Gemmatimonas phototrophica: one gene and its partner. The protein of the gene in region 2 binds, or shares a complex with, the protein of the main gene of each other region. Links are inferred from orthologs where the notes say so. Each region holds a gene or a part of one and is shown on either strand. Other genes may lie near its edges. The genes, in order: accB and accD.

Region 1 (14,748 bases), 110 kb from region 2 along the record:
AATATTCTGATTTTCCGCCGGCTTGAGAATGATGGCGGCCCGGGGCGAGAAGAACTGGCCCTTGATGACATTGTTCCCGTCACCACGCGCCGCCAGTAACACCTCGAGGTACTTGTTCGGACGCGTCGTGGACTGCACATACGCCCCGTACTCGGTGACGTTGTCCACGTCCTCATTCACGCCGTTGATCGTGTTTCCCGTCTGCGGGTTCGTCCAGATGTAATCGACGCCGTAGGTGAACGTCTGCTTCTTGCCCATATCGAACCCGTGCTGAACCTGACCAGCCGCCACTCGCGACTTGTCAACGATGGGCTGGCCCGAACGCAGCAGGTATGTGCCACTGGCATCCTGCGCATCGTCATTGCCGGCGTTGCTGCTGTTCAGGAAGGCCTGGGCAAAGAACTTGTTCCAGCGGAAACGCTGCTGGACGCTGAGATACGTCCAATTCTTGATCTGCGCCGATCCATTGGCGCCCGTGAGTTCGATGCCGCTACCGACCTTCGTGTAGCCCACCGTCGTAATGGCTTCGGTATTCACCGTGGGCCGAACATCGACACGCGCTTCGCCGGTGAAGCGCTGGAGATCAAAGTCACGCTGATTGGCCAGCCCGCGGCGCGCTGCGGGAACGTTGCTCGTGCTCGGGAACAGCGTGGGCTCACTGCGATCGTTGTACTCCCAATCGCGCCCCTGCATGTATTCGCCGGAGAGCTTGAAGGCCACGTTCTCATTGAGTTTCTGCGCCGTCCGCACACCGGTACGGATCACCGAACGCTCGCCGCCGTCCACGCTGATCGTCGTCCCCTGTGAATTGAAGGGCGACTTCGTGATGACGTGCAGCACACCGTTGGAGCTGTTCGGACCGTACAGCGCGGACGCCGGCCCGAGCAGCACCTCCATGCGATCGATGTCTTCGTTGGTGCCCGTAAACAGGAAGGGTACGTTCACGCGCAACGACGGCACGCCGGCAAAGCGGTAGTCCTGCAGCATGAGCATGGACCCGCTGAACGCATTGTTGAAACCACGGGCCACCACGTTGGCCTGCGCAATACCGCCCCGATTGATATCGACACCAGGCGTGGTACGCAGGTGATCGGTAACCGTGACGGCGGGCGTGGACTCGATCCGCTCACTGGAGATCACCGAGATCGACGCCGGTGCATCGAGCGCCTTTTCCGGCCGGGCGCGGCTGGCCGTCACCACGGTTTGTGAGAGGGTGGATACGGCTTGATTCAACGCAAAATTGACCACCTGACCGGGACGGACATTCTGGACGGCCTTGCTTTCGTAACCGATCAGCCGCGCCGTTACCGTGTACGAGGCGTTGGCAAGTCCGACCACGCGGAAACTGCCGTCCGGCCCGGTGATCCCGCCATATGCCTGTCCGCCCGCGGCCTGGGCCTTCACGCCAACATTTTCGATTGGCCGCCCGGTCGAGGCATCGGTCACCTTGCCGGTGATCGAGCCCGACTGCGCGTCAAGCTGCGCGGCGGCCACGGGCACTATGCCCAGCGCCAGCACGGCAGACGCGATTACACGACGGAAAAACAGGGACATCACACACCTCGTGTGGGAGGGAAAAACTTCGAGGTTCGGCGGGGCGACGATGATTCGCCGCCACTGAGGTAGGAATCCGCTCATCCGGTACGCCGGTGGGATATGCGGAATGTCCCTACGTTGGCGGAGTGAGCCTTACTCGTCAATACACAAACGAGACAAAGCGGCGTTAAAGCAACCAGAAACGTTGGCGGAGGACTCCTGAGCACGGGGCCAGTCGAATACTTGCCATGCCCAGCGTTTCGACGCCGCGCCGAGTTTACGCCTCGCCGCAGATGCGGTCCAGATCCTGCACCCCGACGAGCACATCCCGTGGACGGGCCGCACCTTCCGAAGGCGCCAGCACCCCCGCAGCTTCGAGTTGATCGATAATGCGTGCCGCCCGGCCGTAGCCAATCTTCAGTCGGCGCTGCAACAGCGAGGTCGATCCCTGACGGTGCTGGATCACCACTTCCGCCGCCTCCCGGAATCGGGCGTCGCGATCATCGGACCCGGTGGCGTCATCGTCGTCGTCGCCGGCCGCTTTCGCCTCCTGCGCCCGGACCGTTTCCAGAATGTCAGGTTCCGAATAACCGGGACCGCCAGCCGCATCCGCCTCCAGGCGAGCCCGCGCGTCGTCATACCATCGCAGCAACTTTTCCGTATCCTCGCTGGACAGATACGCGCCCTGCAAACGCGAGGGCTCCGATTTCCCAGGCGGAATGAACAGCATGTCGCCGTTGCCCAACAGCGCTTCGGCCCCGGCACCGTCGATGATGGTCCGGCTGTCCACCTGCGAGGCGACCCGAAAGGCAATCCGGCACGGGAAGTTCGCCTTGATGAGCCCTGTGATCACGTTCACGCTGGGACGCTGGGTGGCCAGAATGAGGTGAATGCCGATAGCACGCGCCTTCTGTGCCAGCATGGCGATCGGCGTCTCTACCTCGCCTTGCACCGTCATCATCAGGTCGGCCATTTCATCAATCACCACCACGATATACGGCAGAATCCCGGCGGTGTACGTCCGATCTTCAAAGGCCACATCGGGACTGCGGGGCTTGAGCACTGGCCCCCCCTCGCCAACCGCGTGCTGCGCGACGCGCTTGTTGAACTCCTGCAGGTTCCGGCAGCCGTTGGCTTCAAGCAGCCGGTAGCGATCCTGCATCTCCATCACGGCCCACTTGAGTACCGCCGCGGCGTCACGGTTATCAGTAATGACCTTGTGCCGGAGATGCGGCAGCGTGTTGTACACGCTGAGTTCCACCATCTTCGGATCGACCATCAGAAAACGCAGTGTCCGCGGCGTGTGCCGATAGACCAGACTGGTGATGATCGTATTCACGCACACGGATTTGCCGGACCCGGTCGCACCGGCAATCAGCAGGTGCGGCATTTTGGCGAGATCAGCCAGCACCGGCCGCCCCTCCAGATCCTTCCCGAGCGCGATCGGCAGCGCCGCGCGCGCCGAGCGAAACTCCGCCGCCTCCAGCACCTCGCGTAGCACGACCATTTCCGGCGTGGGGTTTGGTACTTCCACGCCCACCGCGCCACGACCGGGAATTGGCGCGACGATGCGAATGCTCGGCGCACGCATCGCCAGCGCCAGGTCATCGGCCAACGCGGCAATTTGCCGTACCTTGATGCCGGCCGCCGGTTCAATTTCGAACTGTGTCACCGTCGGACCGGTCGTCCGCCCAACCAGTTCACCGTCCACCTTGAAGGTGCGCAAGGTGTTCATGAGCTTTTCACCGGCCAGATCGAGTTCGCGCTTCCCCTGATCCGCATTGCGCACAGGGGCTGCCGTGAGCAGTTCCGTGGGCGGCAGGTCCTCGCTGAATGCCGCCGGTTCCGCCTGCTGGTCGAGCGCAGCCTCCACCGACTCTTCGCGCGAGTCCTTCCCCTTCCGGCCCTTGCGGTCGGCTACGCCGTCACGCGCTGGCTCGGCCGGCGCGTCTTCCACCACCACATCCTTGTTGCGCGAGCGGGTCGGCGACGTACTCAGCACATCGCGCGCCAAAGCGGGGTCGATCGCCGGCATCTCTTCCGGGTCCGGAGCCAGCCGCTCTGCGAGCGTCGGCGTCCACGCGGGCCCCGCCGCCTTCTCTGCCCCCGACGTCCCCGGACCAACCAGCAACCGAATGGGGTTCCACCGCAGCGTCGCGACAGTCAGGGCACTGGTGGCAAGGACAAAGGCGATCCACGCACCGGCCGTCCCCAGCCCTTTTCGCAGATAGAAGGCCGCAAAGCTACCCCACAAGCCTGCGCCATCAGAAGCGGCCGGTTCACCACCCAGAGCCAATCCAATGGCCACGGGCACCAACATGACCGTCCCGGCAAAGAGGAGCGTCCAATCGGAGGCATCATCCGCCCGCCGAATGCGCCCGAACATGGCCAGCGCCACCACAAGACACCCAAGAGCAATGAGCACCATGCCGGGGATGCCAACGGCAGAGACGAGGATACAGCGTGCGATGGTCCCGGCCGGCCCGAACGGTCCAACGGCATCTCCGCAGGACACACTGCTGGACGGCGTCCGCTGAAACATCAGTGCGCCCACCAGGAACACCGACAACAGACTGAGACCAATGGCCCCCAGTTCGCGTCGCAGCAGCTGTTTTTCCATGCCTCCTCCGGACGCCGACCGCTAGCGCGACGCCGTCACGCCGGCCAACTGCAGTTGCCGGTCATGGTAGCGCACCGCGACATCAAAACGGTCCAGCGATAAGCACGCCTGTACATCCGCTTCAAATCCGTTCGCGGCGAGCGAGCGGGCATGGGCGGCCTCAAATGCAACACTCGCGATTCCACCCACAAAGGGACGCTCGACGGCCTCGGCCACGCGCGCGCCATCACCACGCACCACATCGTGCCGACCCTCGGCAATGCCGCGCACCAGACGACCCGCGCACACCACATCTTCCAGCGCGAGATGTCGTTCATGACCGGCACACACCACCGTTACGTCGGCGCCGTCATTCAACGCCTCACGTACGGCCGCCACCGTCGCGGCCGCATTGACGAATGCCGCGAAAAAACAGCTGCGCGCGCCCTGCGCCGACGTCAGCGCGGCTGTGCCGTTGGTGGTGCTGTACAGGATGGTTCGGCCCGAGACCGCTTCGGCCGTGTACTCCAACGGCGAGTTCCCGAGGTCAAAGCTCTCAGGCCGAACCATGCGCCGCTCGCCCGCCAGTTGCACTTCCCCGCGGGCATACGCCTTGGCCCGCATGACGGTTTCTTCGATCGTCTCGAACGGAATCACGGCGCGGGCGCCGTTAGCCAACGCCGTCGCCACCGTGGTGGCGGCGCGCAGGACATCGATCACCACCACCACGCGATCGGCCACATCGGCGGGCGCCACGGGGGCCTCGCCGAGCAGCACGTCGATTCGCACTAAGACGGGTCCCTGAGGAGGTCCGCGCCTTCAAACTCGAGCCACTTGGTGTGCACTTTACCCGCCTGGAAGCCGGGGTGTTGCATCACGCGGGCCAGAAACGGCATGGTGGTCTTCACCCCCTCCACCACAAAACTCTCCAAGGCAATCTGCATGCGCTTGAGGGCTTCCTCGCGCGTGTTTCCCTGCACGATGAGCTTGGCAATCATCGAGTCATAATACGGTGGCACGGTGTATCCCGCATACGCATGCGTATCAATGCGCACTCCCGGACCGCCGGGCTGATGAAACACTTCAAGCTTGCCGGGCGACGGCTGGAAATTCCGCGACGGATCTTCGGCGTTCACGCGGCACTCGATGACGTGGCCACGGAACGGCGGCACTTCCTTCACCGACAACGGCAAGCCGGCCGCCACGCGGATCTGTTCCTTCACCAGATCCACCCCGGTCAGCATCTCGGTGACCGGATGCTCCACTTGAATGCGGGTGTTCATCTCCATGAAGTAAAATGAGCCGTCTTCGTCGAGGAGCATTTCAATGGTGCCCGCGCCAACGTAGTTGATGGCCTTGGCCCCACGTGTTGCCGCTTCCCCCATGCGCTCCCGCAGCTCGGGCGTCATCACCGGGCACGGTGCTTCTTCGATCAGCTTTTGATGCCGACGCTGAACAGAACAATCGCGCTCGCCGAGGTGAATGACATTGCCGTGCATGTCCCCCATGACCTGAAACTCCACGTGACGGGGACGTTCAAGGAACTTCTCCACGTACACGTCGCCGTTGCCGAAGGCCGAGAGCGCTTCGGAACGGGCCAGTTGGAAGGAGCGCAGGAAATCATCGGGGTCGCGGGCCACGCGCATCCCCTTGCCGCCGCCACCAGCCGCCGCCTTGATGATGACCGGAAAACCGATACCACGGGCGAACTCGAGCGCCTCCTCCGGATCTTCCACCGGTCCCGGGGACCCTGGCACGATGGGGACCCCGACCTCCTGCATTGCCCGCCGGGCCGACGCTTTGTCGCCCATCACGCGGATTTGCTCGGGGGTCGGGCCGATGAACGTGATGCCCGAGGCACGACACGTTTCCGCAAACTCGGCGTTTTCGGCCAGAAACCCATAGCCCGGGTGGATCGCATCCGCCCCGGTAATTTCCGCGGCCGCAATGAGCCGCGGGATCTTCAGATATGATTCACGACCCGAGGGGGGCCCAATGCACACGTCATCGTCGGCGTACCGGACATGGAGCGACTCACGGTCAGCTTCCGAGTACACGGCGACCGTCTGGATATCCAGCTCACGGCAGGCGCGAATTACGCGGAGGGCGATTTCCCCGCGGTTGGCGATGAGGACCTTTTTGAACATCCCCTATGGTGGCGAGGTAACGCGCTTGCCGCCAGCCCTTTACACCGCCCGGTTACCGCTTCAGCCGGCGCTGCTGCCCGGCTTGAAGCCCGAAAATGAGGTGTCGCTCGCCCCGTCCACCCCCTGCACCCGCAGCGCAAACTCGGCCGGGTTGGTGGCATTGAACAGCGCATTCTCGTAGGAGATCACGCCACGCGAGTACCAGTTCATGAGGGACTGGTCGAAGCTCTGCATCCCGTACGCGACGCTGCCTTCCTTGATCAGGTCGGGGATATTCAGCGCCGAAGACAGGTCGCGGATCTGGTCGCGGACGGCTTCCGTATTCACCAGAATTTCACAGGCCGGGACGCGGCCGGGCTGATCGGCGCGCGGTACCAGTCGCAGTGAGACCACCGCCGACAACGCATTGGCCAGTGCGAAACGCACCTCGTTCTGCTGGTGCGGCGGGTAGAACGACAACACCCGATTGATCGTCAGGGTCGCGTCCGTGGTGTGCAGCGTGGAAAAGACCAGGTGACCGGTGCCGGCGGCCTTGAGTGCCACCTCCAGCGTCTCAAGGTCACGGATTTCACCGATCATGATGACATCCGGGTCCTGCCGGAGCACCCGACGCAACGCCTGCGAGAAGGAGGAGGTGTCGGTACCGACTTCACGCTGGTTGATGTGACACTTCACATCACGGTGCACAAATTCAATGGGATCTTCAATGGTGATGATATTCGCGTTGCGGCGCTCATTGATGTACTGAATCATGGCCGCGAGCGCCGTGCTCTTCCCGGAGCCCGTCACGCCTGTCACCAGCACCAGTCCACGCGGCTTGAGCGAGATGTGCTCGAGGACCGAGGGCAGATTGAGGTCGCGAATACTGGACGCCGCGTGCGCGATGGCGCGCATGGCGAACGCCACGGTGCCCTTCTGCTGGTAGACGTTGACGCGGAAGCGACCGATGCCTGGCACATTGATGGCGAAGTCTGATTCGCGCATCTCCACGAACTCGCGCAATTGCGCTGGCGGAAGCAGATGTTCCGCCAGCGCTCGCAATTCCTCGGGCCGCATGGGCGGCATTTCGAGGGGAACGAGGTCTCCGTGCAATCGCAGCGTGGGAGGACGGCCGACCTTGAGATGCAGGTCGGACGCCCCTTCTCGCACCATACGCTGGAGCGCAGCCTTGAGGTCAAGGCCTGTCGCCGGTGTCGCACTGGGGGCGGCGCCAGTCGCGGCGCCGGAGACCATCGTCATGTCGTCATGTCTCAGCCGGTTGGATCAATGCGGTAGAGGACTTGGCCGTATTCCACCGGATGCGCGTCGGAGACACTGATCTCACGGACGACCCCGTCGAACTCCGACTCTAGCTCGTTCATGATCTTCATCGCTTCGATGATGCAGACGATCTGGCCCTTGCTGATACGATCGCCGACCGACACGTACGGCTTCGCACCCGGCTCTGGCGCCGTGTAGAACGTCCCCACCATGGGCGACTTGATCTCGAGGGCCGCAGACTTCGGTGCCTCGGCTTTCGGCACCACCGTCCCCCCCTCCTCTGCAGGACGCGCTGCCGGCGCGGCAGGCAACACGGCTGGTGCGGGCATGGGCATGGCAGCCGGCATGGCCTGCGCTACGGTTACGCCGCGCTGCTGCGGACTCTTCGAGATACGGAGCTTCATCCCCTTGTCGGAGGAGATCTCAATGGAATCCACGGTGGAGCCGTCGAGCATCTCGATCAGCTTCTTCACGTAGCGCAGGTCGATCATGGCGGGAAAGGCTGGGGAATGCGCGGCAACCCAAAGGGCCGACAGCGCAGAGATCAGGCGATTTCGAGCAACTGCCGAGGGAAACCGGTAAGTACCCGGGCCCCGGCGTCTGTGATCAGGACATCGTCCTCGATTCTCACCCCACCCCAATCCGGGCGATAGATGCCCGGCTCGATAGTGACCACCATACCAGTGGCAAGGGGAGCGTCGACGGTTCGGGCCAAACGAGGCGACTCGTGCACTTCCAGACCAATACCATGGCCCAGTGAATGCCCGAACGCCTCGCCGTACCCACACGCGGCAATGTAGTCTCTTGCCACCGCATCTGCAGCCATCCCCAGCATACCGGCCCGAACCGCACCCGAAGCGCGAATATTTGCTTCCAGAACGATGTCATAGACTTCCCGCTGTTCCGCAGACGCGCTCCCTAGAACAACCGTCCGGGTGATATCCGAGCAGTATCCGTCCGCCACCGCTCCGAAGTCCAGCAGCACCAGATCACCTTTGGCGAGCAGGCGATCGGCGGCGCGCGCATGAGGAAGGGCCGAGCGAGGCCCCGACGCAACAATGGAAGGAAAAGGAAACGCCTCGCTTCCAGTCTCCCGCAGATGCCGCTCCAACCGGCCAGCGACCGCGGTCTCCGTCAAGCCGGGCACCAATTCCTTCAGGGTGTGCTCCAGCGCCGTTTGCGCCATTTGGACCGCTCGCTCAATCGCGGCCACTTCGCCAGGGTCTTTGACCGCTCGCAACGTCTCCACCAACTCAATGGCCGGCCGCCATTGCCAGCGACTGCCCTGCTCCAGCAACCGGGCGAAGTCACGGTGCATCAGGTGTGCGGACTCAAAGCCGATGCGCTCGACCCCGGCCATCCCCACAATCGCCGGCCAGAGTCCGGTCCAAAGGCTGGTGGGCTCGATGCGAACCGTAGCGGCCCCGCCTACTTCATCCCCGACCTGCGTTTCGTAGCGGAAATCGGTAAACAGGACACATTCGCGCGCCGTGACGAACAGCAGCGCACTGCTCCCCGAAAACCCGGTGAGGTAGCGGATGTTGGGGAGCGCCGTGACGAGCAGGCCATCCAGGTCGGCGCGGCCAATCGCGTCTCGTAGGGCGGCGAGACGGCGGGGCCGGAAGTCAGCGGGTACCTCTGCATCAGCGCGCATGGCGCGATGCTACGCCTTCAGCCGCGGGAACGCAACGTATGGATGAGGCCGCGCAGCGCAAACTCATACCCGTGCGCTCCGAATCCACAGACCATCCCCAACGACGCGCTCGCGAGCATGGAGTGACGGCGCTCAGGTTCACGGGCGTGAATATTGGACAAATGCACTTCAACGAAGGGAAGCGCGGTGGCCGTCAGGGCATCCCGCAACGCGAGGCTGGTGTGCGTGTAGGCCCCAGCGTTCACCACGACACCGCTCACCACCCCGCGCCAGGCGTGTAGCTGGTCAATGAGCTGCCCTTCCCCATTCGCCTGATAGTCTCGCAGCTCGACGCCGAGGGATTCGGCGACAGGCACGAGACCGGCCAGGATGTCTGACAGCGAAGCCGTCCCGTAAATGGACGGCTCACGTGTACCAAGCAGGTTGAGATTGGGGCCATTCAGCACGCCAATGATCACGCGTTCCCCAATCCCTTGAGCCAGGCAGAGAACTGCGCCAGATCGTCGCTGGTTCGCACCGAAGGGTCGCTCTCCGCCATGCTCGCTGACGGGGGCTCAGCCGATGGAGCCGCCGCACTGCTCGCGGCAGGGTCGGGGAAGAACCGGTCAAAGGAGAAATCCCCCCCACTGCCAACGGCCGGTGCTGACATCGGCGTGGCGGGACCAGCGGCGGACACCGCCGGGGATGACGCGTGAGGAGTGGGAAATGCGGACGATCTGATTGGCGTGGGCTGACGTACGGCGCCATACGCCGGAGTGGGCTCCCGTGAGACGCCCGGGTCGCCAAAGAAGCTGTCGGCGAACGAATTGCCCACAGCCCCCGTCTCCAACGGCATTGGCGCGAACGCGTCGGCCAATACCTGAGCAGCGTCATTGTCCTGCGCTTCCGCCGATGCACCGAACAGGGCCGCGAGCGAGTCTGGCGACGGCACGCCCTCCGACTGGAGCGCCGGAGTAGGCATGGGCGTGGCCGACAACGGGGTCACCGACGCGGACGCGACGGGCGTGGCCGCCCGCGGTGGGGTGCGGCGAGGAACTCGTCGGGCCGCCAATGCCGCGAAACGCTCACGCGCGGTGTACAACGACACGGGCGCCGCCGCCGTGACCTGTTCCTGCAGTTCTGCCAGGCGCGCCGACAACACGGGATCGTAGGGACGGCGACGTACCAGCTCCTCGTACACAACCACGGCCCGATCGACAAATCCCTGCGCGACGAGCAATTCGCCCATGGTTTCCGTTACGAATGCCGGAGCCGACTCGGTCGCATCCGCGGACTCGTCGTCCGACAGTTCGTCCACCGACACGTCGTCGGGTTCCCCACTCGCACGGGCATCTTGCTCCATGGCCTGCACAATGGCCGCAACATCGTCAGACGGTGTTCCACTGGCGGCCAGCCACGGCAACTCTTCGCGCGGGTCCGCCGCACTGACCAGATCATCGACTTCGTCGAGGGCGCCAATGGGCACTGCCTCATAGGCCGGCGACTCGGACGTGATCGCCGCGTCCAGCAATGGGCCGGCCTCGCCCACCACCTCATCGACCACCTCATCGACCACCTCATCGACCACGGTATCCGAGCCATCGACAGCCACCTCAACTGTCGGGCCATCGGCAGCCCCGACATCGATGAACTGGAGGGCGTTTTCTGGCGTTGGCGTTGTCCACGCTGGTGTAGACCAGGCCGGTGTCGGCGACGCGCTCAGCGCCACCAGATCCGCCTCTTCGCCAAGAACTTCCGGTTCGGGCAACGGCAGAGGCGCGACGACTGGATCCCGCGGCTCACGGCCAAACGCTTCCGCCGCTTCTGGGAGCACCTCAACACTGAGTGGCGTAACCTGCCGTGGGGTTGGCTGGCGCGACGTGAACTCCGTCGTATCCGGCCAATCCGCAGTGACCAACCCCTCTTCAAATTCAACCGCCAGATCGGACGGTGCCGGCGTCTCGGTCGGCTCGGCCGAGGTCAGCGCCAGAGTGGACTCTTCGGCCGGCAGCTCTTCTTCGAAGCCGAAGGGATCATCCGCCATCGCCTGACCAGTGGGTGCGTCAATCATCGGGCGCGCTTCCGCCACCTCAACAAACGCTACCTCAACCAATTCACCGACGTCAGCCGCCAGCGGCTCCTCTGCCACCGGCGCCTCAGCTGCAGGCGACTCGGTCAGGGGGTCGAAGCCAAGGTCAATGGGCTCGGCAGGCGTGTGGCTGAGCTCCACTTCCACCACCGCGGCGTCGGTCGCCTCTGCCCCCAAGGCATTGCCGGCCGATTCAATAGCTTCCAGATCGAAGAATGCATGCGACTCCGGATGCCGGAGGCTCGCATTGACCTCGTCGAAGTCAACGGCGCGCATGGCGGCGTCAGGGGTCGGCGCCAACGGCAGGTCGCCCACCGCATTTTGCGGATATGGGGGAGTCGCGATTGCCCCCAGATCCGTCCGCACCGGGATGGCCCCGAGGGACAGAAAGTCGAGATCCTCAAGGGGCTCGGCGGACGGCGCAGAGGCCGAGGGCTCCTCGGCTACCACCGCGGGTACGGCCACCGGCGGGGTTCGAACCGCCGCCATGGGACGTATCGGGGTCGCCAGAGCGGCCAGCTGATGCGCGATGTCGTCGTTCCGGGGGTCCGTTTCGAGAGCCCGCTCATACCACCGCCGTGCGGTAGCCGTGTCACCAACCTGCCGGGCAATATGCCCAAGATGGTGCAACGCGATGAGGTTCTCGGGATCGAGCGCCAGAGCCTGCTCGAATACCACCCGACCCTCGTCCAGTTCGCCACTCTCAAAGAGGGCCTGGCCGAAGACGATATACCCACTCATATGACCGGGCTGCTTGGGCAGGTGCTCGCGACAGAGCGCGATGGCCTGCGTCAAGTCTCCGGCTTTCCGGAGTTCGTTGGCCAGCGGCGCAAAAAAGCGGCGCGGGTTCTCCTCGAACTTTTTCCGGAGCTCGTCGATCCGGGCGGCAGTGCTCATCCGTGCGTTGCCCTCAAGGTGGTATCCCGCGCAGTTGCCGGTGTCACACCGGCGGCATCCGGCAGGTGAAACATGGCGGCACTGGCGAAGACTGGGAATTCTTCGCCTGCAACCGGCGGGAAGTCAATTGTGATCACGTGAATAGGAAGTCGTGGCGTGTCTTGCCTTTAGGAGAACGCGCTGGCTAGCTTTCCAGACTCTTCGGTACACGCCCGTCTCCAGGGAGGTGCGTGTGCCTTTCCGTTTGCCCGTTTTTTCCGACCGAAGGAGTCACGCCCCGTGCTGCAATCGATGCGGAGCGCCGCGAAGTACATCTGGATCATCCTCATCGTGGCGTTCGTTGGCAGCTTCCTGCTGTACGAGACCTCGGGCTTGGCTGGTCGTGCTCCGGTGACCACCACCACGTCCATCGCCACGGTGAATGGCGAGGAAATTCTCCTCACCACCTGGCAGAACGCTGTCACCGCGCTCGAACAGGAGCGCCAGCAGCAACTGGGCAGCGCCATCACGCTCGATGAACGGCAGCAGCTCGAAGAGCGTGCGTTCAACGAACTCGTGACGGATCTGCTGCTGCAGCAGGAATACAAGCGTCGGGGCATCACGATTACTGACGACGAAATCCTCCAAGCGGCACGAATGGCCCCGCCCCCCCAGGCAATGCAGTCCCCGGACCTGCAAACCGATGGCCAGTTCGACATGCAGAAGTACATCCGGCTGTTGAGCAGCCCCATGGCGCGCCAGTCGGGCATGCTGGCAGGTCTTGAGGCGTACTATCGCAACGAGATCCCCAAGCAGAAGCTGTTCGACCAGATCGCCAGTGGGGCGTACATTTCGGACGAGCGTCTCTGGCAGGTGTATCGTGACCGTCACGACAGCGCCACGGTGAGTTACGTGGTCCTCTCCACGGCGGCCCTTACAGATACGGCCGTGAGTGTCACAGACGCGGAGATTTCGGCTTTCTACGAACGGAACAAGAAGCGGTTTGAGCGCCCATCACGGGCGGTCGTCTCCCTGCTGACGGTTCCCCGGTCCGTCACCGCCGCGGACTCCAGCGACGCCAAGGCTCGCATCGACGCCTTGCGTGCCGAAATCGCCGGTGGCGCCAAGTTCGAAGAGGTAGCGACGCGCTCGTCCACTGACTCGGTCTCCGCCCTGAACGGCGGGGCGCTGGGTCGTGGTCCCAAGGGCCGCTTCACCCCCAAGTTCGAAGACGCCGCGTACGCACTGAAGGTGGGTGAGATCTCGCAGCCCGTGCTGACCCCATTCGGCTGGCACATCATTCGTGTTGATGACAAGAAGGGCGATACGTTGGACCTCCGGCACATTCTGGTGACCATTGGCCAGAGTGATTCGAGCGCGACGCGCACCGATCGCCGGGCCGACTCGCTGGCCAGCAAGGCGGGTAGCCAGGAAGATCCCAAGGCGTTTGACGAGGCCGCCAAGATGCTCGGCCTCACTGCGGCTGCGGCCGTGGTGATCGAGAAGGAGCCGCTGTCGTTCGCCGGCCGCTATGTCCCCAGCGTCAGCGCCTGGGCCTTCTCCGGCGTGCGCCCGGGAGAAACCTCGGACCTGTTCGATTCGCCGGATGCGTATTACATCGCCCGGTTGGATTCACTCTCGAAGGGTGGCCCGCAGCCGTTGTCGGCAGTGAAGGAGGACATTCGTCGTCGCCTGTCACGTGACAAGCGCGTCGAGAAGCTGCGCCCGATGGGCGAACAGTTGGCCCAGGCGGCCAAAGCGTCCAGCCTTGAGGCCGTCGCGGCCCAGCGAAACCTGCAGGTCGAGAAGTCTGCGCCGTTCGCGCGCGTGGATGCTGTGCCGGGACTCGGTCAGTTCACTCCTGCCATCGGTGCGGCGTTCGCGGCCCCTGTGGGTCAGGTGGCTGGCCCGTTCACGGCGCTCGAAGCCATGGTCGTCATGCGGGTGGATGCCCGTACGGAAGCGAATCGGCAGGCGTTCGAAGCCGAGAAGTCCATTCAGCGCCAGCAGTTCCTGCAGTCGGCCCGCCAGCAGAAAGTCGATGAGTTCCTGACCAACCTGCGTGAGAGTGTGAAGGTCGATGACCGTCGCACGGAAGTGCTGTCGCAGTTGCGTCGGCAATCAGATAGCTGACACGCAGTAACCGAAAAAGCGCCCCCGCGAGCTGAGCTCGCGGGGGCGCTTTCTTGTGTACCCCGGATGACGGCGTTGCGACTACTGCAGTAACCGCTTGGGCTCCGGACGCTCTTCCTCGCGAGCCGCGGTAACCGGGGTGCCCGGGGCGATCTGCTGCTCCGTGCGCGGCGGCTCCGTGATTTGTCGCTGCGCATCACTGAGGTTGCGCTTGAACTCGTTGATGCCCTTGCCGAGCGATCCCGCAATTTCCGGGATGCGCTTCGCCCCGAAGAGGAGAAGCACGATCACCAGAATGATCATGATCTCCATGAAACCGAAATTCTGTAGACCCATGGGAAACGCTCCTAGAAGAGGGACCGCGCGATCAGGTAAGCGATCAATACCCCGAGGAGGCTCAGCAGGGAGACATCCAGGGCGACTGGTCCAACCGCAAACTTCAATATAATCAGATCCACGGGAAGTGGACCAACCG
Region 2 (14,685 bases):
GCAGCACACAGACGACGGCCGTAATGGGATGGGGCAGGCCGACCGCGACGAGGTTGGCAACCACCGTGGCCGCCCCGTCAGCATTGTGCGCCACATCGAACAGCCAGGGAGCCGCAAGATGGAACCGCCCCGCCAGATGCACTCCAGGCAACAGTGTGGCGGCATTCGCCTCGATGTCGGCCCAGCGCCCCCCTGCCCCACGAAGCATGGCGAGGGCCACCGCCGTATTGTGCGCCTGAAAATGTCCTACCAACGGCGTCGTGAGGCGCCTTTCCGTCCCCCCCGATGCCAGCGTGAAGCTCGTGCCAAGTGCATCGACCACCACGTCACGGACCTGCCAGTCTTCACCCGTAACCAGCACGGGAGTCGCCCCCGCGCCGACCGCCCGCGCCCGCAGGAACTCGCGAATAGCTGGCTGCGTGTCCCCAACGACCGCGACGGTCACGGGCTTGAAGATCCCTGCCTTCTCCGTCGCGATGGCCTCGAGCGTCTCCCCGAGAAACTCCATGTGGTCAAACCCGATCTGCGTGACCCCGGCGGCCAGCGGCGAGACCACATTGGTCGCGTCGAGTCTTCCCCCGAGGCCCACTTCGACGATCGCGACATCTACCCCCGCTGCCGCGAAGTAGCTGAGCGCCATCGCCGTTGTGGCTTCGAAAAACGTGGCCCCCAGTTCCGTGAGGCGAGGTTCCCAACGGGTGAGCCATTCGGTAATGGCCGCGTGCGACATTGGCACACCATCGATCACGATGCGCTCGGAGAAGTCCACGAGATGTGGCGACGTGTAGCGACCCACCCGTAACCCGGAACCGCGCAGCAGGGCATCCAAAGTGGCAACGGTACTTCCCTTGCCGTTGGTGCCCGCGACGTGGAAGACCGGATAAGCGTCCTGTGGCTGGCCAAGGTCGGCCAGCAGCGCCGACACGCGCTCAAGGCCAAGGCGCCACGCCCCGCCGGTACGCGCAAAAAGACGACGGAGCGCCGCGTGGTACGCCGTTTCCGTTTCGTCAGGCCGTTGGGGCGCGACGGTCCGTGGTGCCCGTGGGTCCAGCGGGCGCTCGCCGGTCAGCTTTCCTGCTGGTCATAACCGGCAGCCGACGGCCGACCAGTCATGTGCCGCAGCAAGCGGGACAACGTGGCGCGCATCTCCTTCCGGTGCACCACGCGATCCACCATCCCCTTTTCCAGCAGGAACTCCGCGGTCTGGAACCCCTCAGGCAAATCCTGGCCAAGCGTCTGCTTGATGACACGCGGACCGGCAAACCCGATGACCGCGCCCGGCTCCGCCAGAATGGCATCGCCCAACATGGCATAGCTCGCGCTTACGCCACCCGTGGTGGGATTGGTGAGCACCGAGATGTACGGAATCCGCCGCTCAGCGAGCTGCGACAAGACCGCCGAGGCCTTGGCCATTTGCATGAGCGACAGGATACCCTCCTGCATGCGGGCGCCGCCCGACTGCGAGACGATGACCAGGGGGTGCTTCTTTTCAAGCGAGCGCTGGCCAAGGCGGGCGATTTTCTCACCCACAACCGAGCCCATGGAACCGCCCATGAAGGCAAAATCCATCACGCCGATGCCTACCGGCATCCCTTCCAGCTGGCCGACCACGGTCAGGATGGCATCACTGTCGCCGGCATTGGCCAGGGCGCGCTTGAGGCGGGCCGGATAATCGGGGAACCCGAGCGGATCGACCGAGCGCAGTTCGCCCCCGATTTCGTTCAGCGTCCCCTCGTCAATCAATGACCCGGCGTAGTCCCACGCCCGCATGCGCCGGTGGAAGTCACACGCCGGGCACACGTTGAGGTTCCTCAAAAACTTGTCACGGATATCCGTGTGCCCACAGGCCTCGCACTTCTCCCACGTATCGGGGGGAATCTCGAGGCGTTCACGTCGCGGCTGACGGGGCTTTCTTTCTTTCCGAAACCAGGCCATAGGAGGGATAAGATCGGAACTTCGGGCGCGGAAGGCTAGACCTTGCGAATAGCCCAGCCCGTTAAACTGCGCCCTCCGGCCCTGCTTCGAGGGGAAGGCTGGGGGGGACGTCATAACCCCAGCGCGTCCGGTTGCCCCCGCCCCTCTGCGGATATTCGGAGCAGCACCGCGACGGAAAGCCAGCTGACGAGCAGGAATGAGCCACCGGCGCTGAAGAAGGGGAGCGGGATGCCGGTGACCGGCATGAGGTTGAGCGTCATCCCGACATTGACGATGACATGAACGAACCACGCGGACATCAACCCGAAGGCCACGAGACTGGGGAAGGCGTCGGCCGCACGGGTTGCCACCCGGGTGCTGCGCAGAAACAGCGCCAGGAACAGCGACAAGGCAACGCACACCCCGACAAACCCCAACTCTTCGCCAACGACGGAAAAAATGAAGTCGGTCTGGCGTTCCGGCAGAAAGCTCAGGCGTTTCTGGGTGCCGAGGGTGAAGCCCTTGCCGAACAAACCACCAGAGCCGATGGCCACCTTGCTCTGAATGACGTTGTAGCCGGCACCTTGCGCGTCATACGCCGGGTCAATGAAGACCAGGAATCGTCGCTGCTGATACGGCTTGAGCTTGTCCCAAAGCAGCGGCGCCACGACGCCCATGACCACGTTGGCCACAATCAGGACGACCCCTTCAACCAGGAACGGACGAAACCAGAGCACAAGCGCCACGAGGATGAGAAACCACGCCCCCCACAACCCGGTGCTGAACGCCAGGATCAGGCTCACCCCCGGACTGGCCAGCATCACCAGCAGTGGCCACGGGACACCGGCCCAAAACAGCATGGCGAAACAAATGCCGACAAAGACCATGCCGGTGCCAAGGTCTGGCTGCAGCATGACGAGAACCCACGGTACGCCAACGATCGTCAGGGGCTTCCATAGCTCCAGCAAGGATCGGACGGTATCCCGCTGCATGGCCAGCGTTCTGGCGAGCATCAGCGTGGTGGCGAGCTTTGCCAACTCGGACGGTTGTCCGACCCGCCGACCGGCGATCGTCAGCCAGCCATTCATGCTCCGCGCCGTCCCGCCGCCGCTCCCGACGAACAAGACGGCAATCAGCAGCACGATACTCATGAGATACAGCGGCCAGGCGCTCCACTCAATGAGCCGCACCGATCCGCGGGTGACGGTCCATGCCGCTCCCAGCGCGAGAACGACCCACGTGATCTGCCGCTTCCACAACCCTTCCAGGGCCGGGTCGGGCACGTCCATCTGGCCAGCCGAAAACACCATCGCCAACCCGAACAGGGTCAGCAGCAAGGCGGTCAGCAGCAGTGGGACATCAACACTCTGCCGCCTGAGGATACCCGTGGAGGCCATTGGCTCAGTCGTTGGTAACGGCGGTCATGGTCAGCTTAGCCTTCAGATAGCGTTCCATGAGCTTGGTGGCAACCTTGGCGGCCGTTGAACCGTGCAGCCCTTCTTCGATAATGATGGCCAGCACGATTCTCGGCTTGTCTGCCGGCGCATAGCCGACGAACCAGGCGTAGTCTTCCTGCCCAGTGACCTGTGCCGTGCCCGTCTTGCCGGCAATGGTCAGTCCCTGAATCTGGGCACCCGCCGCCGTGCCACGGCTCACGACATCGGCCAGCGCCACTTGAATGCTCTTGATCTGTTCGGCGTTGAGATTGAGCAGCTTCTTGCGTTCCGGAGTACGCGCGACAATCTGCGGCGTGGCGGCGTAGCCGTCCGTGGCGAGCGCCGTATAAAAGCGCGCCATGTTGATGGGCGTCTGTGAGTTGTCCGCCTGTCCAATGGACAGGCTCAACACCACCGACTTGTTCCAGCCGCGAGGCCCGTACGTGCGGTCAAAGTACTCCGTGCTGCGCGGCCAGATGGAACGCTTTTCTCCGGGCATATCAATGCCCGTGGGTTCGCCGAAACCCAGCCGCACACCGCCCGCGAGCAACCGCGTGATGCCGATCTTGAGCCCGAGCTGATAGAAGTACACGTCGCACGACTTGGCGATCGCCTGCGCCAGCGTGATATCCCCGTGTCCACGCTTGTCCCAGCATTTGAAGACACGCCCGTAGTAGTAGCCGCCCGTACAGGGCGTCTCCATGTGCGTCTCCATGGTGACGAGGCCAAGCTCCATGCCCAGGGCGGCCGTGGCCAGCTTCCAGGTGGACGCGGGCGGATATCGCCCCGACAACGCGCGGTTGAAGAGCGGCGTGTACTGGTGCTCCTGCAATTCCTTGTAGTACGCATTCGACACTCCACCGATGAACCGGTTGATGTCGTAGCTGGGGGCGCTGTAGATGGCGAGTACACCGCCCGTCTGCGGCTCGAGGGCCACCACGGCACCACGCAGCGAGTCGCCGAAGTACTCATGCGAATACCGCTGGAGATCGAGATCGATGTTGGTGCGCAATGGCGGTGGCGCCTCGGGTTGTACCTCCGGGCGCACGCCATTGTCGCGAACCACACGATTCTTCGCATCCACCTCGACGAACCGACTCCCTTCACGAGCGCGCAACTGCTCTTCGTACTGCAGTTCGAGTCCGCCTTTGCCCACCTGTTGTCCCGCCTTGTAGGCATCGTAGCGCGGCAGCTCGAGCTGCTCCGGGGAAATTTCACCGGTATATCCAACCAGCGCCGCGACCGCCTGCGCATCCGGATAGTAGCGTTTGGGTGCGCTTTGAATGATCAACCCGGGAAACTCCGAGCGTCGCTCCTCCAGCACGGACACCACTTGAAAGCTGGCATCGTTGAAGATCACGGCCGGTCGTGTTGGCGCTGCCCGATAGCGACGAATGGCCAGCGCCTGCTGCGCCGAATCGATCTCGATGATGCGCGACAGGGACCGTAACGCCGATCGCAAGGAGTCCGTGGTTGGACTCAGGATCGAGACGGAGTAACCGGGGAGGTTTTCGGCAATGATGGCGCCATGGCGGTCGTAAATGATGCCGCGCGCCCCCGGAAGTGGTACCTCCCGCAAACGATTGCTTTCCGATGCCAGCACGAACTCGGCATTCTGCAAGACCTGCGTGCGGAAGAACGCACCGCCAAGCACGGTAAAAATGAGCACCAGCAGCGCCCGCGCCACCCGCGCGCGGCGCAAGACGGAATTGGGATGGTAACTCATGCCGCCATCCTCACCTGATCGGGGCGCACCCGTGCGCCACCATTACAACGAGTGTGGTCGATACAACGGACGGAACAACACCAGCAACAGGACCGCGATGATGGCCGTCAGCGCCGCCGACAGTGGCGCCCAGACCAACAGTGACACCAACAGGGACACACCCGCACCAACCCCGGTGAGCAACGTCATGGCAATATCAAACAGCCACTTGGCGCCAAAGACAAACAACCCGGTGAGTGCCACGTGGTCGGCAAAGAACACGGCTTTGAGCCACGATGCCCCAAAGGCCACGAGCGTGAGCACAATGGCACTGGCACCAAAACTTCCCGGAGCCAAGGCATCAAGCGCGAGCCCGGTGAGAAAGCCGGTCAATGCCGCATACCCCGGACGCATACGTACGGCAGAGAAGAGCACCGCGATCACGGCGAAGTCCGCCGCGGCGCGCCCGGCAATGAGTGGACGCACGCTGAACTGCGCGACAATGAGCAGGGCAAACCCGAGCCACGCGCGCAGGGCGCTGCCGATTCCGGGAGACTGTGAAGCGGACCGCATCAACGACGCTCCCTTGGCGGCACCGTGGGACGGGCCAAGGGGGGACGCGGCGCCAGAGCGCGTACCGGCAATGGCACGCGCACGGTGCCGGAGTCCGGACGTCGGATCCGCGTGCTATCCCCTCGAAGGCTGCTGTCGGCACGGGTGCCGAACCCGCCGCCAATGGTATCCGCCAGCGACAGACTGTCGGCACTCAGGGAGTCCAGCGCGGCACGACGGGCGGCCAGTTCATCGAGAGCGGTGACGCGCGCCAGCGAATCGCCCGCGGCGGCGACCGCACGTGCGGCGCTGTCCGCTGCTGCCGCGCTTGTCCACACCCCATTCACGCCGCGCTGCGCTCGTCCCGGCAACAAGACCAGCACCGGACCAATATTCTCCGGCAACACCGCAGGTTTCACCAGATACGTCCGGGCCCACTTTTCCGGTGTGCTCAATTCCCCGATCACCGTGCCGACAGGAATGCCGCGGGGATAGGTGGCCCCGAGCCCGGAACTCACAATGAGGGTTCCGGTATCCAGTTTGGCGCGAAACGGCACGCCCCGCATTTCCAGCAACCACCGCTCGGCGCCTTCTGCCAGATGGGGCTGCATAATTCCGAAGGCGTTCTGATCAGCACTCATGACGCTCACCCGAAAATCGGGATGTGCCCACGTGAGCGCCGTGCTCGTCGTGCGATCGACAGAAACCACCATGCCCACCAGACCATCAGCGGTCACCACCGGCTGATACGGCTGCACGCCAACGTCACTCCCCACCGTTAACGCAATGGAGAATTCGTCCCCACCACGAATGGGCAACAGCTCCGCCGGCACAAAGCCATCCTGCAAGCGCGCCGACAACCCAAGCAGTTGGCGGAGTGTTCTGTTCTCGTCGCTGATGGCACGCAGGCTCAGCGTGTCCGTGACCGCACGCCCGCGTGTGACCAGCAAGTCATTGCGCGCCACCACAGCGGCGCGAATGGTGGCGGCTCGCCCTTCGAGTTGCACCAGCGGCGACAGCACCGTGGCGCGCAGCAGCGCGGCCACGTCTTCACGCGTGCGCCGCGGAGAAAGAAAAGCCAGGACCGACAATGCCACGCACACCAGCACGAGGCCGGTGTCGAGACGCCCTTCGCCGCGAACGTTCCGTGCCACGCGTATTCAGCGAGTGAAAAGGGGAATGATGTGACTCAGGTGGTCAACACCGACCAGTACTTCTCTTCATCATCAAGAATCTTGCCGGTCCCACGCACGACACACGTGAGCGGATCCTCGTCAACATGAATGGGCAGCCCCGTTTCCTGAGAGAGCAGCACATCCAGTCCGCGAATGAGCGCTCCGCCGCCGGTCATCACGATGCCGCGATCCACGATGTCCGAGGCCAACTCCGGCGGGGTGATTTCGAGCGCGCGCCGCACCGCATCCACAATCTGCTGAATGGGTTCCTGCACCGCTTCCCGAATTTCACTGGAGTGCACGCGCACCGTCTTGGGAATGCCAGAGACCAGATCGCGCCCCTTCACTTCCATTTCACGTTCTTCGCCCACCGGATACGCCGAACCGATCTGAATCTTGATCTGCTCCGCCGTGGGCTCACCGATCAGCAGATTGTAGTTCTTGCGCATGAACTGCACGATGCTGATGTCCAGCTCATCGCCACCAGTACGAATGGAGGTATCGCTGACGATGCCAGACAGCGCGATGACGGCGATCTCCGTGGTGCCCCCGCCGATGTCGATCACCATGTTGCCCGTGGGCGACTCCACCGGAAGACCCACGCCGATGGCCGCCGCCATGGGTTCCGTCACCATGAAGACTTCTTTGGCGCCAGCGCCGAGTGCCGAGTCTCGCACGGCGCGCTTTTCCACTTCCGTAATGCCCGACGGCACGCACACGATCACGCGCGGCTTCACCTTGAAGACGTGCTTGTCGATCACCAGCGTCAGGAAATAGCGCAGCATCTTTTCCGTCACATCGAAGTCGGCGATCACGCCGTCCTTCATGGGCCGGACGGCCATGATGCCATCGGGGGTCCGCCCGAGCATGCGCTTGGCCTCGAGGCCAACGCCCTTGATCTTCTTGGTCTCACGGTCGAGCGCGACGACAGAGGGCTCGTTCAGCACGATCCCCTCGCCTTTCACATAGATCAGCGTATTGGCAGTGCCAAGGTCTACGGCGATGGCATTCGCCGGGAAGAACGAGTTCGACTTACTGAAGGGCCAGAACATCCAGAGAGACCGGGGCGGCGCGACACCGGAGGGTGGCGCCTGTGAAAAACGGGCAGCGACGTATACGGTAACGTATTGGCTCACGCCAGAGCGGACAAGCTGTTGGAATATCGTGACCTAGCGCACTGCCGCCGTCAGCGGTCAGGTCCGTGGTGGCCGCAAAGTTCCGCGGTCACACCAAAAAAAGCGGCCGGTCCCATCAGGGACCGGCCGCGTGCCATCAGGGGCAGCTACCAAGGCGATCGTCGGGCACCAGTGGCCCCCCATACCGGTCAGAGGAACGAAGAGGGGTCGGTGAGCTCCATCCCGAACGCTTCCGCCACTCCCGGAAAGGTGACCTTTCCGCCGGACATGTTGAGCCCCTTCAGCAGCGCGCCATTGTCCTTCAGCGCCTTCTTCCATCCCTTGTTCGCCAGCTGCAGCGTATAGGGCAACGTCGCATTGGTGAGCGCCAAGGTGGACGTGCGCGGCACGGCCCCTGGCATGTTGGCGACGCCATAGTGGATGATACCGTCCACGGTGTACGTGGGATTCTCATGTGTGGTCGGCTTGATCGTCTCCACGCAACCACCCTGATCCACCGCCACGTCCACGATTACCGCTCCCGGACGCATCTTGGCCAGATCGGCGCGCCGCACGAGCTTGGGGGCTTTGGCACCCGGAATGAGCACTCCACCAATGACCAGGTCACAGGTGCTGATCTGCTCAAGGATGTTGTGTCGGTTGGAGTGAACAAGCTGCACGTTGGCCGGCATGACGTCGGACAGGTAGCGCAGGCGCTCCAACGACAGGTCGAGCACCACCACCTTGGCACCGAGTCCCGCCGCCATCTTCGCGGCGTTCACGCCCACAATGCCGCCGCCCAGAATTACGACCTTGGCCGGCGCCACGCCCGGCACGCCACCCAGCAGTACGCCACGACCACCATACAGCTTTTCGAGGTACTTGGCCCCTTCCTGCACCGCCATGCGCCCCGCCACCTCAGACATTGGAATCAGCAACGGCAGATCGCGATTCGGGAGTTCGACGGTCTCGTACGCAATGCAGGTGGCTCCGCTGGCCAGGTGCGCCTGGGTCAGCGCTTCATCGGCGGCAAAATGGAAATACGTGAACAGCGTGAGGTCCGGGCGCAGATACTGCCACTCCGGCGCGATGGGCTCCTTGACCTTGAGAAGCAGCTCCGCTTTCCCCCACGCGGAGGCCGCGTCGGGAACGATCTGAGCGCCAACGGCCACGTAGGCCGCATCTTCGAAACCGCTGCCAATGCCGGCCCCGGTTTCGATGAAAACGTCGTGGCCCGATGCCACCAGCGCCTCCGCGCCAGCCGGGACCAAAGCCACACGGTTCTCGTTGGTCTTGATCTCCTTCGGTACACCGATACGCATAGTCGATTCTGGATAGGGGGAGTTCGTCAGCGGACCGCTTTGGGGCCGAGACTGACGAGAATGTGTCGATCCGGATCGAAGAAATCGCGCGCCACGTCGCGCACCTGATCTTCGTCGATGGCATCCACGAGCGCCATCAGCTCGTCAATCGTGCGGAACGGCTCGCCGTACAGCGCGGTCGTTGCCGCCCGATACATGCGCGAGGAGACGCCTTCCATGGACATCACCAACTGCCCACGTAACTGACGCTTTCCCGCCGCCAACTCACTGGCCGTCAAACCATTCAGTGCCACTCCACGCAGAACCTCACGGACCGCGTCGATGGCCTGTTGCGCCGTCTCCGGTGCACTCGCCAGATACACACCGTGCGATCCGGTATCGGCGTACGCGCTGCTGAAGCTGTGCACGCTGTATGCGAGGCCTAGCTCCTCGCGGACCCGCTGAAACAGGCGCGAACTCATACCGCCGCCCAACAACATGTCGATCAACGCAAAGGCATAACGGCGATCATCGCCATGAGCGATGCCCTGCCCGCCAAGCACGATGTGCGTCTGGCCGATGTCCTTGCGCTTGATGTGCTCCGCATGCGGTCCAGCCACTTCCACCGGATCCACCGGGAACGGCGTGACATCACCTTTCGGGATGTCCATCCACCCGGTCTGTCGCAGTGTTTCAAGCAGCTGCTCATGCTCAACACGTCCCGACGCGGCAACCACCAATCGCCCGGGATGATATGCCCGCGCGTGGAGGGCCCGGATGTCCGGGACATCGAGTGTCTTGACCGTGTCGCGGGTTCCGAGAATCGCGAAGCCGTGAGGATGGTCTCCCCACAGCGCACGGTTGTGCACATCGAAAATGATGTCGTCGGGCGTGTCCTCCACCATGCTGATCTCTTCAAGGATCACCTTGCGCTCAAGCGCGAGATCCTCCGATCGCAGCAGCGGATGAAAGATGAGTTCCCCAATGACATGCGCGGCTTCCGCCAGATGCTCGTCGAGCACACGAGCCTGATAGGACGTGTGCTCGCGTTCGGTGTACGCATCGAGCGAGCCCCCGAGGGTTTCGAGGGACAACGCGATTTCCTGGGCACTCCGCGATCGGGTGCCCTTGAACACCATGTGTTCGAGCAAATGGGAGACCCCCATCTGCTCGGGGTGTTCATGCAATGTCGCTGCGCGAACCCAGGCGCCGAAAGCAACCGACCGCGCTCCCGGAACGGCTTCCGAGAGCACGGTCAGTCCATTGGGAAGGTCCGTACGGTGCAGCGTGGGCGCCGGAGCGCCCAGAGGCTTAGCGCCGATCGCGACCACCGCCGTTCCGTCCACCACGTCCACCACGATCGCCGCCACCGCTGCGCTCACCGTCTTCACGACGGGGGCGCTCCGGCTCGTCGGCCATGCCTTCCGGCTTGGGCAGCAACGCCTTCATGCTGAGGCGCAGGCGGCCACGCTCATCGCGGTCAACGAGCTTGACCGTGACACGATCACCCTTCTTGCACACGTCTTCGGGCTTCTCGACACGCTCCCACTTCATCTCGGAGACGTGCAGCAGCGCTTCAGTGCCGGGCATGATCTCGACGAAGGCGCCGAACGCGGTGACCGTCTTCACGGTGCCTTCGTACGTCTCACCGACCACCGCTTCCGCGGTGATGGCCTGCACCATCTGCTTCGCGCGCTCCATGCTCTCGCCGCCGACAGCAGCAATCGTCACGGTACCGTCGTCATCCACGGTGAGCTCGGCACCCGTCTCTTCCTGAATGCCGCGGATGTTCTTGCCCTTCGGACCGATCAGTTCACCAATCTTGTCGACCGGGATCTGCACCGTCACGATGCGTGGCGCGTACTTGGACAGCTCCGTCCGCGGCGTCGCGAGCGACTTGCTCATTTCACCGAGAATGTGGAGACGTCCTTCCTTGGCCTGCGTGAGGGCCTCTTCCATGATCTTGAGGTCGAGCCCTTCGATCTTGATGTCCATCTGGATAGACGTGATGCCTTCCGTCGTGCCCGCGACCTTGAAGTCCATATCGCCGAGATGATCTTCGGTGCCAAGGATGTCGGTGAGGATCGCGTACTTCTTGCCTTCCTTGATCAGACCCATTGCGACGCCGGCGACGGCCGCCTTCATGGGCACGCCGGCATCGAACAGGGCGAGCGAGCCGCCACACACCGACGCCATCGACGACGAGCCGTTCGACTCGAGCACGTCGGAGACGATGCGGATGGTGTACGGGAAGTCGGCGAAGTCGGGGAGCACGCCCTGAATGGCACGCTCGGCGAGATTGCCGTGACCGATTTCGCGGCGGCTGGTGCCACGCATCGGACGCACTTCACCGGTGGAGAACGGCGGGAAGTTGTAGTGCAACATGAACGAGCGCGTGACTTCGCCCGCTTCCTTGATGGAATCGAGACGTTGCGCGTCCTTCGCAGTACCGAGGGTCGCGGCCACGAGCGCCTGCGTCTGACCACGCGTGAAGAGCGACGAGCCATGCGCGCGCGGCAGCACACCGTTGTCGATGCTGATGCCACGCACTTCGTTCGGCTTGCGCCCGTCGACACGCAGATTGGTATCGAGCACCTGCGCACGCAGTTCGTGATATTCGACGTCGCCGAGGATGGTGTGAATGTCCTTGGCGTTGTCGGGGAACTCTGCCAGCAGGCCTTCGGCGAGTTCCTTCTTGGTGCGCTCCACGGCCTCGACGCGCGTGTGCTTGTCCTTCTGATTGAGCGCTTCACGCACTCGACCCGATGCAAGCTCCTTCACGCGCACCACGATGCCTTCCGGCGTCTCGGCCTTCGTCCACGACATTTTCGGCTGCTGTACCTTGGCGAGCAGTTCCTCCTGCGCCGCAATAAGCTCACGAATGCCGTCGTGCGACAGGCGCAGCGACTCGAGCACGTCCTCTTCAGACACTTCGAGCGCGCCACCTTCCACCATCACGATGGAATCCTTCGAACCGGCGACCACGAGCTCCAGGTCGGAGAACGCGAGCTGCTGGAACGTGGGGTTGAGCACCCAGTGTCCCTGCACGCGACCGACACGCACGCCGGCGATGGGGCCGAGGAACGGAATCTTCGACGCGTTCAGCGCGAAGGAAGCCGCGACGAGCGCGAGTACATCGGCGTCATTCTCCTGGTCGGCCGAGATGACGTAGATGAAGACCTGCACTTCGTTCTGGAAGCCTTCCGGGAACAATGGCCGGATGGAGCGGTCGATGATGCGCGCCGCAAGGATCTCGTGATCATGCGGACGCCCTTCGCGCTTGATGAACCCACCCGGAATCTTGCCGGCGGCGTAGGTCTTTTCCTTGTACTCGACCGTCAGCGGGAAGAACGGGAGCGGGCTCTTGTTCTCGCTGACCGTCACGGCGGCGAGCACCATGGTCTCGCCGAACTGCACTACTGCGGAACCCGCTGCCTGCTTCGCCATACGTCCGGTTTCGATAACCAGAGGGCGACCGGCGAACGTCCGCTCGATTCGATGCATCATCTGCTTTGTAGCCTCATGAGAACGCAAATCGCGCGGCAGGCAGTGGTGCCCCCGCGCGACGACGTGACAGAACCGCTTTTAGTAGCGGAGTCCAAGGTCCTGCACGAGCGTGCGATACTGCTGCACGTCCGTACGCTTCAAATAGTCCAGCAGACGGCGGCGCTTGCCAACCATCTTGAGGAGGCCGCGACGACCATGATGGTCCTTCGCATGCGTACGGAAATGACCCGTCAGGTAGTTGATGCGCTCCGTGAGGAGGGCAATCTGTACGCGGGTCGAACCGGTGTCCCCTTCGTGGGCCCGGTACTTGTCGATCGTGGTAGCCTTGTCGAACGCCATCGTCGTTGTATTCTCAGCCGTTATCCGAGCTGTCGTCGCGCAAGTTGGTGCGTGACATTCACCGCGGGTTTAGAGCGCGCAATTGCAGGAAGCACGGTAGCTTACTCGACTTAGCCCCCCCTGTAAAGGACCAAGACGTGCCCGACCGCTATCTGGGGCGAACAATCGGGAAGTACCGGGTGACCCGTCATTTGGGGACGGGCGCCTTTTCGTGGGTCTATGAGGCGGTGGATCTCGATCTGGAGATCCCGGTCGCCCTCAAGATTCTCCGTCCCGAATACGCCGGCCAAGACCTCGCTGAAGCCCGATTCCGACGGGAGGCCGCCACGGCGGCGCGCTTGCGGCACCCGAACATCGTGACGGTGCGCGACGTGGGACAGGTGGACGGGGCGGCCTTTGTGGCTATGGACCTGTACCCGCTGACGCTCGGGCGGCGGCTGAATCTGGTGGGACGGTTGCCTGAGGCCGATGTCGTCCGGCTCGGCATCGGGATCGCCGCGGCCCTGTCGGTCGCCCACGCCAGCCAGGTCGTTCATCGCGACATCAAGCCGGACAATATCCTGCTGGACCAGGATGGCGATGCCGTCGTGGCCGATTTCGGGCTCGCCCGCGCCCTCGCGGTCGGGACGTCGCTGGGAGACACCAATCAGGTGCAGGGGACCCCGCACTACTTCAGTCCGGAACAGGCCCGCGGGAAAGAGCTCGATGGGCGCAGTGACTTGTACTCTCTCGGGGTGACGCTCTACCGGGCCGCCACCGGTGCCCTGCCCTTTGATGGCGATGACTGGTACGCCGTCGCGCGGGATCACATTGAGACGCCCCCCCCGGACCCTCGCTCCTTGGTACCGGAGCTGACGCCCGAGTTTGGAGCACTGCTACTTCGGCTGATGGCCAAGGAGCCCGGCGCGCGGTTTACCAATGCCCTTCAGGTGGTCGATGCCCTCGCCGCCCTGCCTACCGCCCCCGACCGCAGTACCGGGCTTCCCCGCCTGGGCTCCAACACGGTGGATGCCTTCCGAGCGCCACTCCCGTCCGTCTCTCGGTTCTGGCCGGTGCTCGCCCTGCTGTCTGTGGGCGCGGTCATTGGCTGGATGGCGTGGGATCGGCCGCTGCAAGTCAATGCGGGGGGCGTCGCCACCGACACCCTTCGACTCCGCTCGGACAGTGCGGTCGCGGTGGCCGCGGGCGGCGATTCCGCCATGGCGGCGCCTCTCGTGCTCGATAGCCTGCCCGCGAAACGCGACACCCCACCAGGGAGGCGCGCCCGCACGCCCCTCCCGCGCACCGTGACCCTTGAGCTGTCAACCACCGATTCGGCCCTCCTGTACATCGACAATCGCCTAATGGGTACCGGCCGGTTCAGCGGCGAGGTGCCGGTGACGGCACGCCTGGCGGTCAAGGCGGTGGTTCCCGACGCTCCCACGACCTGTCGGACGGCGCTCCGGGATACCGTGCTGACTCAGCTCAAGGCGGGTCAGGTCGTCACGCTGGAGCTGCCAGTCCGGGGATGCGCGGTGGTGCGGTTCCGGGTCGAACCCCGTGATGCCCGCGTCACTTTTGTGCCGGTGGACGGCGGCCGCAGCTACGAAACGCGAGCCGACAGTACGGAATCCTATTCCCTGCCCACCGGCCGCTATGTCA

What was found.
Region 1: the proteins of accD (region 2) and accB are in contact, whole or in part, in a solved structure (PDB 8UXZ), measured with the Escherichia coli proteins. The link is inferred for Gemmatimonas phototrophica from one-to-one orthologs.

Annotation. Positions count from the first base shown.
Region 1 is NZ_CP011454.1:2,372,191-2,386,938, forward strand. What follows is about bases 6,284-9,109. They hold accB (acetyl-CoA carboxylase biotin carboxyl carrier protein), read right to left. Parts: upstream 8,034-9,109; coding sequence 7,533-8,033; downstream 6,284-7,532. Other genes in these bases: GEMMAAP_RS10110 (type IV pilus twitching motility protein PilT), read right to left, coding at 6,343-7,521; GEMMAAP_RS10120 (M24 family metallopeptidase), read right to left, coding at 8,087-9,109. In the rest of the region: GEMMAAP_RS10090 (TonB-dependent receptor), read right to left, coding at 1-1,554; GEMMAAP_RS10095 (FtsK/SpoIIIE family DNA translocase), read right to left, coding at 1,814-4,156; GEMMAAP_RS10100 (2-phosphosulfolactate phosphatase), read right to left, coding at 4,178-4,924; accC (acetyl-CoA carboxylase biotin carboxylase subunit), read right to left, coding at 4,924-6,282; more of GEMMAAP_RS10120, read right to left, coding at 9,110-9,196; aroQ (type II 3-dehydroquinate dehydratase), read right to left, coding at 9,214-9,654; GEMMAAP_RS10130 (tetratricopeptide repeat protein), read right to left, coding at 9,651-12,161; GEMMAAP_RS10135 (peptidyl-prolyl cis-trans isomerase), read left to right, coding at 12,441-14,273; GEMMAAP_RS10140 (Sec-independent protein translocase subunit TatA/TatB), read right to left, coding at 14,355-14,609; GEMMAAP_RS21225 (DUF4321 domain-containing protein), read right to left, coding at 14,621-14,748. UniProt on the Escherichia coli protein: This protein is a component of the acetyl coenzyme A carboxylase complex; first, biotin carboxylase catalyzes the carboxylation of the carrier protein and then the transcarboxylase transfers the carboxyl group to form malonyl-CoA.
Region 2 is NZ_CP011454.1:2,265,645-2,280,329, forward strand. Bases 1-2,763 are described here. They hold accD (acetyl-CoA carboxylase, carboxyltransferase subunit beta), read right to left. Parts: upstream 1,936-2,763; coding sequence 1,066-1,935; downstream 1-1,065. Other genes in these bases: GEMMAAP_RS09575 (bifunctional folylpolyglutamate synthase/dihydrofolate synthase), read right to left, coding at 1-925; rodA (rod shape-determining protein RodA), read right to left, coding at 2,046-2,763. Outside these bases: more of rodA, read right to left, coding at 2,764-3,311; mrdA (penicillin-binding protein 2), read right to left, coding at 3,316-5,076; GEMMAAP_RS09595 (rod shape-determining protein MreD), read right to left, coding at 5,119-5,628; rod shape-determining protein MreC, read right to left, coding at 5,628-6,761; GEMMAAP_RS09605 (rod shape-determining protein), read right to left, coding at 6,797-7,834; ald (alanine dehydrogenase), read right to left, coding at 8,107-9,219; GEMMAAP_RS09615 (M16 family metallopeptidase), read right to left, coding at 9,246-10,589; GEMMAAP_RS09620 (polyribonucleotide nucleotidyltransferase), read right to left, coding at 10,510-12,702; rpsO (30S ribosomal protein S15), read right to left, coding at 12,784-13,044; GEMMAAP_RS09630 (serine/threonine-protein kinase), read left to right, coding at 13,182-14,685.